DNA from 2 places in the Desemzia sp. C1 genome. Region 2 is predicted to be linked to the other one. Evidence: a T-box and tRNA genes for the amino acid it is inferred to sense, from the RefSeq annotation. Region 2 holds a T-box; the other holds one or more tRNA genes.

The links. A T-box is a leader RNA that pairs with one kind of tRNA and senses whether it is charged. The one in region 2 lies ahead of leuS (leucine--tRNA ligase), so its partner is inferred to be a tRNA-Leu.
Region 1: it encodes a tRNA-Leu, which carries the amino acid that the T-box ahead of leuS (leucine--tRNA ligase) is inferred to sense. The anticodon was not compared.

Annotation. Positions count from the first base shown of each region.
Region 1 is NZ_JAJIZP010000003.1:338,484-343,420, reverse strand. Features, by position in the region: gene pyrF (orotidine-5'-phosphate decarboxylase) at 1-541, shown strand, start outside; gene pyrE (orotate phosphoribosyltransferase) at 544-1,176, shown strand; gene LMF32_RS02045 (ISLre2 family transposase) at 1,303-2,712, shown strand; tRNA gene LMF32_RS02040 (tRNA-Leu) at 2,931-3,014, shown strand; gene LMF32_RS02035 (FAD-dependent oxidoreductase) at 3,212-4,558, shown strand; gene LMF32_RS02030 (AEC family transporter) at 4,619-4,937, opposite strand, start outside.
Region 2 is NZ_JAJIZP010000003.1:1,775,961-1,780,897, reverse strand. Features, by position in the region: gene leuS (leucine--tRNA ligase) at 1-1,531, opposite strand, end outside; T-box leader at 1,605-1,833, opposite strand; gene LMF32_RS09110 (acyl-CoA thioesterase) at 2,077-2,523, shown strand; gene LMF32_RS09105 (DUF72 domain-containing protein) at 2,552-3,388, shown strand; gene LMF32_RS09100 (glycosyl-4,4'-diaponeurosporenoate acyltransferase) at 3,450-3,998, opposite strand; gene LMF32_RS09095 (glycosyltransferase) at 4,015-4,937, opposite strand, start outside.

The DNA.
Region 1 (4,937 bases), 1.4 Mb from region 2:
TTTGGATTTAAAGTTACATGATATCCCAAATACAGTTTACAGTGCTATGAAAGTGCTGGCTAAGTTGGAAGTAGATATGGTCAATGTGCATGCGGCTGGCGGAAAAGAAATGATGGCAGCTGCACTAAAAGGGTTGGAAGAAGGAACTCCAGCAGGGAAAAACAGACCCCTATTGATTGCTGTGACGCAATTGACTTCTACGACAGAACACCAAATGCAAGAAGAACAGCTGATTGAAAAAACGTTGGATACTAGTGTAGCTCACTATGCAAAATTAGCTGAAGAAGCAGGGTTGGATGGTGTAGTCTGTTCTGCATTTGAAGTCCCAAAAATTCATGAAACTACCACAAAGTCGTTTTTATGTGTCACTCCAGGAATCAGACCTGAAGGAGACAAAGTGGGTGATCAAAAACGAGTTGCGACGCCAGAATTTGCCCATAAAGCAGGTGCGTCCCACATCGTTGTAGGGCGTCCAATCACAAAAGCAACGGATCCAGTAACAGCTTATACAAACATTACACAACAATGGAGAGGGGAATAACTATGGAACAAGCCGAAAAAATTGCAGATTTACTACTAGAATGCGAGGCTGTCAGTTTAAATCCGAAAGAGCCCTATACTTGGGCCAGCGGTATCAAAAGCCCTATCTATTGCGATAACCGAATCACGTTGAGCTATCCAGCTGTACGAAAAGAAATTGCTAAGGGATTAGCAGATATCATTCGAAAATTTTATCCAGAAACAGAAGTCATCGCAGGAACAGCAACGGCAGGGATTCCTCATGCAGCTTGGGTAGCAGAAGAGTTGGATTTGCCCATGATCTATATCCGCAGTAAAGCTAAAGGACATGGCAAACAAAATCAAATCGAAGGACGTTTAACCGAGGGGCAGAAAGTAGTGTGTATCGAAGATTTGATTTCAACAGGCGGAAGTGTGATCGATGCAGCATCTGCTGTCCAACAAGCAGGAGGCGCGGTATTAGGATGTGCAGCGATCTTTAGTTATCAGCTGGATGCAGCAATGGATAATTTTCGAAAAGTTGATTTGCCGATATATACATTATCTAATTACTCTGCCTTGATCAAAGCAGCCGTTGAAAAAGGGATTATCAAATCTGAAGACAAAATGTTGTTGAACGAATGGCGAGATGATCCAGCTGAATGGGGAAGAGCTTAAAAAACGTTTATCGTATGTGTAAAATAGTTCTCGAGAGCCAATAATTTTACTGGAAAAAAGAAAGAAGGCACTTTATCATAAATGTATGCTTTGCACGGCAAATACATAAATGAAAGAGGCCTTCTTATGGATAAGATTATATCAAAGGTTTATCAAATAATAAAGGATTCAAGCAATTTAATAGATACAGAGGAAGCTATTCAAGTCTACATGTATGATGTGTTCGCTCAGTTAATGGGTCAGATTTTGTCGAACTTCAACGAAGTGATCAAAGAGGAAAAACAACGTGAAGGTTGGAAAGTAAAACGAGCAGATTGGAAAACGGTTCAATTTATTTTCGGTCCCGTTCGGTACCGGCGTACGCTAATGGTGGATACTAATAATCAGAACCATTATCCACTAGATGAATGGTTAGGCATTCGAAAATATCAACGCCATAGCCCACTAGTAGAAGTAAAAGTGTCAGAGTTGGTGAGTAAAGCTACTTATCGAGATACCGCAGCTATTCTAAACGAATGGACGGCCATTACGCTGAGTCATCAAACAGTCGGCAGTCTTCTTAAACGCGTTGGAGCAGCACAATCACGTGAGGATGAAGAAAATGTATTGGAACTAGAAGAAGCCACGGAGTTGCCCGAAGGAAAAAAGGTGGACTATTTTTACGCCGAAGCGGATGGGGTTTTTGTACGTGGGACAGAAAAGAAAAAAAGCTTAGAAGTTCGTCATGCCATCCTTTACGAAGGCTGGGAGAAAAACGGAAAGCGCGTCTCTTTAAAAGAACCCAAAGCCATCATGACGACTAAAAAAACCGCTGGTTTTTGGGCAGAAGTTCAAGCCTTTACAGCGAGCCGTTATTCGTTGCAGCAAGCTCAAATCATTACCAATAGTGACGGTGGACAAGGGTATACCGCAGACAAATTCCAAGAAGCTTTTTCTCAATCGAACTATCCTGTTTTAAATCAACTAGACTCTTATCATGTCTTCCAAGGCTTAAACCGCGCGTTTGGATCGCAAACTAACGTTTTTAAACAGCATGTCCGTCAAGCATTAAAAACGCATGATTTAGATGAATTAACTATTTGGTTGGATACGTATGAAAGTACATTAGACGAGACACCGGCAGTGGAAAAATTGAATACGTTCAGAACATACGTATTACGGAATTGGGATCGGATTTTCGACTGGCGTGAAAAAGCAGAACAAGTGCCGAAGGACGCAAGAGGTTTAGGCGCAATGGAGTCGAATCAACGGCATATTTCTTTTCGAATGAAAAAACGTGGGATGCATTGGAGCGCAGAAGGCTGTGAAGCTATGGTAAAAGTAAAACAAGGCATGTTCAATCACACCTTACGCGAAGCCTATCTTCATCAGCAAAATAGAAGTACTCGGCAACAACGCAAGTTGAAACAAACGGTTCGTTTATCGTCGTTATTGCATGAGAAAACACGGCAATCAGTTGGTGCAAAGAATGGGACGATTCCATTATATGCCTCTCGTTCATCAGCAATAGGACAATTAATTAAAAGTTTTCGTTAATTCCTGTCTTATGGGAGAAGGTTCCTGGTTTTAGGAACGTTCTTCCATAAGATGGGCCAGCAAACGGTGGAGCCGTGCGGTAGCTGACAAGTGTACAAAAATAGAGTGCCTAAACTAGCGGAGTAATAGGACGCTCGAGAAAAACTTGACACAAACCGTTTATCAGGATGCCTTTACAATTTTTTGCAACACTGGTAAAATAATCAGTGTTGTGACATGCGGTTGTGGCGGAATGGTAGACGCGCTGGCTTGAGGGGCCAGTGGGAGAATCTCCCGTGGAAGTTCGACTCTTCTCAGCCGCATATATATACGGAACTGATAGGTCCTATTAATTAGTCTAATAGCTAATTAAAGGGGCTTTTTTTGTTTATATACCAACGTTTAATTCGTTTATTTTTAATTTTCCACTAATAATTTTATATGCATATCATTTTATAAAAATTCAGATTAGTGATATGGTACACTTTGTAATAAAAAATTATTATTGGGGGCATTTTAAATGAAAGTTATTGTCGTAGGAACATCACATGCTGGTTATGAAGCCATTCAGACATTGATAAAAGAACAACCAGACGCTGAATTGCATTTGTACGAACGTGGAGACACAGCATCGTTCTTGTCTTGTGGAATCCAAAGTTATTTAGAAGGGATCGCAGAATCTCTTGATAGCTTACACTATGCAACAGAAGATTCATATATCGAGCAAAACGTTAACGTACATATGAATAGTGATGTTGTTGGGATCAATCCAGAAGCTAAAACGATTACGGTAAAAACAACCGATGGAGAAACTGAAGAAAGTTATGACAAATTGATCATCTCTCCAGGTGCAATGCCAGTTCGTATTCCTATTCCTGGTACTGACTTAGACAATATTTTCTACGTACGTGGCCGTAACTGGGCTGAAAAAGTTAAAAACCGCATGAATCACTCGAAAAAAGCTGTTGTTGTAGGTGGAGGATACATTGGTATTGAGGTTGCTGAAGCCTTTACTAAAGCAGGTATCGAAACAACGGTCATTGATTCTCTTGATCGAGTATTGAACACTTATTTAGATAAAGAATTTGTAGATGTATTAAACGAAAATATGGAACAAAATGGATTGACTGTCCGTACAAGTGAAATGGTTAAAGAAGTTATTGGAGAAAACGGAACTGTTACTAAAGTCATTACAGATAAAGGTGAATACGAAGCAGATACAGTAATTATGGCTGTAGGTGTTCGTCCAAATACAAAATGGTTGCAAGGCATCGTTGAATTGAATCAAGACGGAACAGTAGTAGTTGACGAGTATTTAGAAACGTCTGCAAAAGACATCTATGCAATGGGAGACGCGACTAAGATTCCATTTGCTCCAAACCATGGTTCTAAATTGATTGCTTTAGCTTCAAACGCTCGTCGCCAAGGTGTGATTGCAGCTAAGAACATTATGGAGAAAAAAGTTAAAATGCCGGAAGTTTCTGGAACTTCAGGATTAACGTTGTTTGATTACAAGTTAGCTTCTACAGGTGTAAAAGATATTGATCAAGATTCAATTGATGCTGAAGTAGAAAGTACATTCGTAGTGGAAAACATTCGTCCTACATTTATCGATGACGAAAAAGTAATGATGAAGATTCACTTCGAAAAAGAAAGTCACCGTATCGTAGGGGCACAATTGATGTCGACTTACGATGTGACAGCTTCAATCAATGTAATTTCTGTAGCGATTTCTTCTGGCTGGACATTAGAGCAATTAGAGTTTGCTGATTTCTTCTTTCAACCAGGATTCAACCGCCCATGGAACTACTTGAACGTTCTAGCGCAAAAAGCTTTAGACGGTAACTTTGATAACGAGAAACTGTAAAAAATAAACACAAAAATAGCGTTAAACTGATTTGAATCAGTTTAACGCTATTTTTTATACTCAAGAAAACAACATATTCGAAATCGTCAAAGTCATAGGAAGAGTGATGATGGATAGTAGCGTGGATAAAACAACGATTCTAGCCCCGTACTCATAATTCCCGCCATAAATTTGAGAAAAGAGAGCAGTATTGATGGCTGAAGGTGCGGCAGAAGCAATCGTCAGAACCATTAAAATCAAATAATTATCGATTGGCAATATCCATAATATAAACATTCCTACTAAAGGATAAAGGATCAATCTCAAGAACGTGGTCCAATAAGCCGCTTTTGAATTGAAGATATCAATCAGATTGCTCTTAGCGATGTAACTACCTAAT
Region 2 (4,937 bases):
GCTCTGTGTTATGCGGATCGATATAACGCAAGTGGTACCATGAACTACCCGCCCATTGCGGCATTGTATTCGTATCGCGTTTTCCTTTTTTACCGGTTTCTGGATCGACAACATTCACCCACTCTGTAATATTGGCAAGTGGAGACTCACCTGTTCCGCTCGGCTTGATTTCTGTCGTAACAGGCAGAATCAATGGCAATTCATTTTCCGGAATAGTAGTAGTTGTACCGTCTTCCCAATGAATAACAGGAATTGGCTCTCCCCAGTAACGTTGTCGAGCAAATAACCAGTCACGCAAGCGATACGTCGTTTCTTTTTTACCGATTCCTTTTTCTTCCAACCAAGCATTCATTTTCTCGATAGCTTCTTCTTTTCCAAGACCATCTAAGAATTCTGAATTGATGTGGATGCCGTCTTCTGTAAAAGCTTCTTTTGAAATGTCGCCGCCTTCTAAGACCGGAAGGATGTCTAAATCAAATTTCGTTGCAAATTCCCAGTCGCGTTGATCATGTGCAGGAACGGCCATGATAGCGCCAGTTCCATAGGAAGCTAATACATAGTCTGCGATCCAGATTGGAATCTCTTTTCCGTTTACCGGATTGATGGCATAAGCTCCTGTAAATACTCCTGATTTGTCTTTGTTTAAATCTGTACGGTCCAAATCACTTTTCAGACTGCTGTCTTTGATGTAGGCTTCAACAGCTTCTTTTTGCTCTGGTGTAGTGATTTTTTCAACCAAATCTGACTCTGGAGCCAAAACAGCATACGTTGCTCCAAAAAGTGTATCCGGTCTAGTAGTAAAAACAGTAAACTCTTCAGTAGAATCTTTTACGCTAAAAGTGACATTTGCCCCAACAGATTTTCCGATCCAATTGCGTTGCATGTCCTTGATGTTTTCTGGCCAGTCTACTAATTCCAGATCTTCTAGTAAACGATCTGCATAAGCAGTGATTTTCAACATCCATTGTTTCATGGGTTTACGGTAGACCGGATGTCCACCACGTTCACTTTTACCGTCAATAACTTCTTCATTCGCCAAAACGGTTCCTAATGCAGGACACCAGTTTACAGCTACTTCAGCTTCATAAGCCAAGCCTTTTTCGTATAATTTTGTAAAAATCCATTGAGTCCATTTGTAATATTCTGGATCGGTTGTATTGATTTCTCGATCCCAGTCTAAACTGAATCCAAGAGATTGGATTTGACGTTTGAAGGTTTGGATATTTTTAGCTGTAAATTCTGCCGGGTCGTTTCCTGTATCTAAAGCATACTGTTCAGCTGGCAACCCAAATGCGTCCCATCCCATTGGATGCAATACATTGTATCCTTGCGCACGTTTCATTCGAGAAAGAATGTCGGTTGCAGTATACCCTTCCGGATGTCCTACATGCAGTCCTGAACCTGACGGGTAAGGAAACATGTCCATTGCGTAAAAATTATTTTTATCTGATTCTTCTGTTGCACGGAATGTTTTGTTTTCATCCCAGTACTGTTGCCATCTTTTTTCAATAGTCTTATGATTGAAACTCATGATTGTTTGCTCCTTCTTAAAAAAAATTATAAAAAAAAACGCCCTAAAACACAAAGTCGTTTCCTTCTCTGTGCTTTAGGACGAACTCAAATTCTCAGTCGTGGTACCACCTAATTTTGCTGCTTAAAACTTAAAACAGCCTCATCATATCCTTAACGCGGATGAAACGTCTTTGCTTACTTGGGTTCTTTCTCAGCAAAGCGACTCCAAAGGCGAGTTCAAAATGTGTCTTTATGCATTTGCACCACCCATGCACTCTCTAAAAAAGGGACATTTCTACTATTCCTTATCACTGTCTTTTAACTATTAGTTTTATTCTAACAAATTACTCCACCAGAATCAACGCTTTTTTAAGAGGGATGACTTTCTCTGCCCTCCTTATCTCAAGTTCGTTAAAGAATTTTTAACAACAGCAAAAGGTGTTATCTTTATTTAAAGTAGAATGATTGCCAAAACCTCCTAAAATACCCTATTATAGAGAAAGACGCTCAACTTAAAGACCTTTGATAAAAAGTTGACGGAATATCTGGAAATGAGGAACAACAATGGAAAATCAGTATCAATTATATGAACACAAAGCGCAATACTATGAAACAGATCAAATGGGCATTATTCATCATTCCAATTATATCCGCTGGTTCGAGGAAGCGAGAACTGATCTAATGGATCAGATTGGATTTGGGTACGATCAAATGGAGAAACGCGGAATTATTGTTCCTGTGCTTAGTGTAAATTGCGAATACAAGTCCATGGTCCGGTACAATGATCATGTTTATATCATTCCAAAAATTGAAGTATTCAATGGCATTCGTTTACAGATTTCTTATCGCGTTATCGACAAACAAACGAATGAACTGCGGGGTGTCGGCGAAAGCAAACACTGTTTTTTAAGCGGGACAAATCGGCCTGTTTCTTTAAAGAAAATAGACCCCGAATTATTTGAACTTTTTGATCGCTATACTGGAAAAGATTTCGGTTCATTAGAGCAATGATTCATCATTGCAATTAGGAGGCAAGCCAATGATCACTATCGGTCTGACTGGATGGAACGACCATCCTTTGATTGAAGTAAATCGAAAAACAAAACTGGAAGACTACGCTAGTCATTTTCCTTTTGTGGAGATGGACACTAGCTTTTATGCCATCCCTCCAGAAAAAAACATACTCAGCTGGCATCAAAGAGTACCTGAATCTTTCCAGTTTATTCCTAAAGCTTATCAGGCTATGACTCAACATAAAAACTGGTTCGATGATTTTCCCAGTGAAGAAGCGATGTTCTCAGCTTTTTTGAATCGTTTCACACCTTTATTGGAAGAGAATCATGTGAAAGCTTTTTTGTTTCAATTTCCGCCTTACTTTGGTTGCACAACTGTAAACAAAGAGTATTTAAAAAAGATCAGAAATTGGATGAAAGATGCTCCAATAGCAATCGAATTTCGCAATTCTAGTTGGTACAGTGAGAAAAATAAAGAAGCTACTCTCACCTTTTTAACTCAGCATCACTTTATCCATACAGTAGTGGATCAGCCGCAAACACCAAACAACAGTGTTCCTTTAGTTGTAAAAAGTACTCATCCAGAGTTGACGCTTTTACGACTCCATGGAAGGAATTTTGAAGGTTGGCAAGGCAGCAATGTCCGCAACTGGCGAGAAGAAAGAACACTTTATGAATACAGCACAAAAGAACTCCAACAGCTCGCTGACATAGCTTTAACACTGGAAAAAGAAAGTCGTGAAGTCGCCGTTATTTTCAACAACAATTCCGGCGGCCATGCTGCGAAAAATGCAAAAGAATTGCAGTCCATCTTAGGCATCGACTTTTCTGGGTTAGCTCCTCAACAACTGAATTTATTTTGATCCTTCTACACCTAAAAGACTCCTTTTTGATGAGAAATCCATCAAAAAGGAGCCTTTTAGGTTACTCTCTCACCCATTTGTGTTTACGAGACAACTTATGAGGCATACGCTGGTTTACTTCTGACCGCTCAGCTTTTCTCCGTACCATTCTTTCTAACCGCGGGCGGTTATACCGTTGAACAAAAATAAGAGGCAAATTGAATAATACCGCATAACCAATCATGATCCATCCTGCCCAAGCCGGATTCCAAAAAAAGAATAAACCAGCCGGCGGAATCATAGCCCAGTGAGCCAGTTCGGCACGTCTGGTTTCAAGAGCAAACTTTTCCAGACTAGCCATATCAAAACCCTTTAGATGGGTCTTATCGAACCCTTCTTTAGTGATTTTAGTACCGTCAGGCAAGTAGGGTTTCCATGATCGAACTCGAAACACTTCTTGCCAGATTTCACCTTCTTTTTCCCAATCTCTAGTCCGGAACCAGTACGCTTTTTCGGCCAAAAATCGTTCAGGGACTCGTCGAGCCAACCAAGAAACAGACAAATGAATACTGTACCAAGCAAAAATGTCTACCGCTATCGTCAGCCAATTTGGTAAATGAATGAACTGCATTCTCCCTCCTCCTTAACTAAACTTTCAACTTTCTGCCCTTCCAAGTGACCGTTTTGAAAATGTGTGTCTGAATCATTGACCAGCTAAAAAGCACAATGAAAAAAAAGAAAAGGAAAGGATACCCTATCAATACTGAAAAACGGAACTGACCTACCCTGTCTGCAAACACCTTCAATTGGATCAAATAAAAAAGATAAATCGCTACCCCAAAAAACATGGTGTAACCTATGCTAAAAAATAATGTTGCAACTAAAAAAACTCCAGATAAAATACCACCAGATATCCAACAAATAATCAAAAACAGTACCTTTGGATTGGTAGCTTGAGAGGCCGTAGCAAAATTTTTTGACCATCCCTCAATCAACTGCTTGATTCCATCTGGATACATACGAAAATGAATCACTTTTTTCCCAGCATAAAGATGGATTGGAAATCCTGATTCTTGAAATTTCTTTCCTAGGACAAAATCTTCCATAATGGATCCTCGGATTATTTTATGTCCTCCAACTAGTTCGTACTGTTCTTTTGTACACATTAAACAAGGTCCAAAAGCCCCGGCTTCGACAAAACGATCGCCAAAAAACGTAAACGCGTTCATTCCAGCCAATACCATAATGTTAAAAATAATGGAGATCTGTTCATATAAAAACTTCACTTGATGATACGGCTGAACTGATAAAACTCCCTTACGCCCTTGTCTTTCAAAGGTCCTCATGAAATGATGCAAGCTGTCTTTGCTTTCTAAATAAGTATCCGCGTCCATAAACAAAAGCCATTCTCCTGTAGCAGCTTCTGCTCCTCTAGAACAAGCAGCACCTTTTCCTACAGAGGAGTCGCTTGGTTGTTTCTCTATTATTTGAGCTCCATATGATTTAGCCACTTCAATCGTACTATCTGTGGAATTGTCATCTGATACGATGATTTCTTTAGGTCTGAATT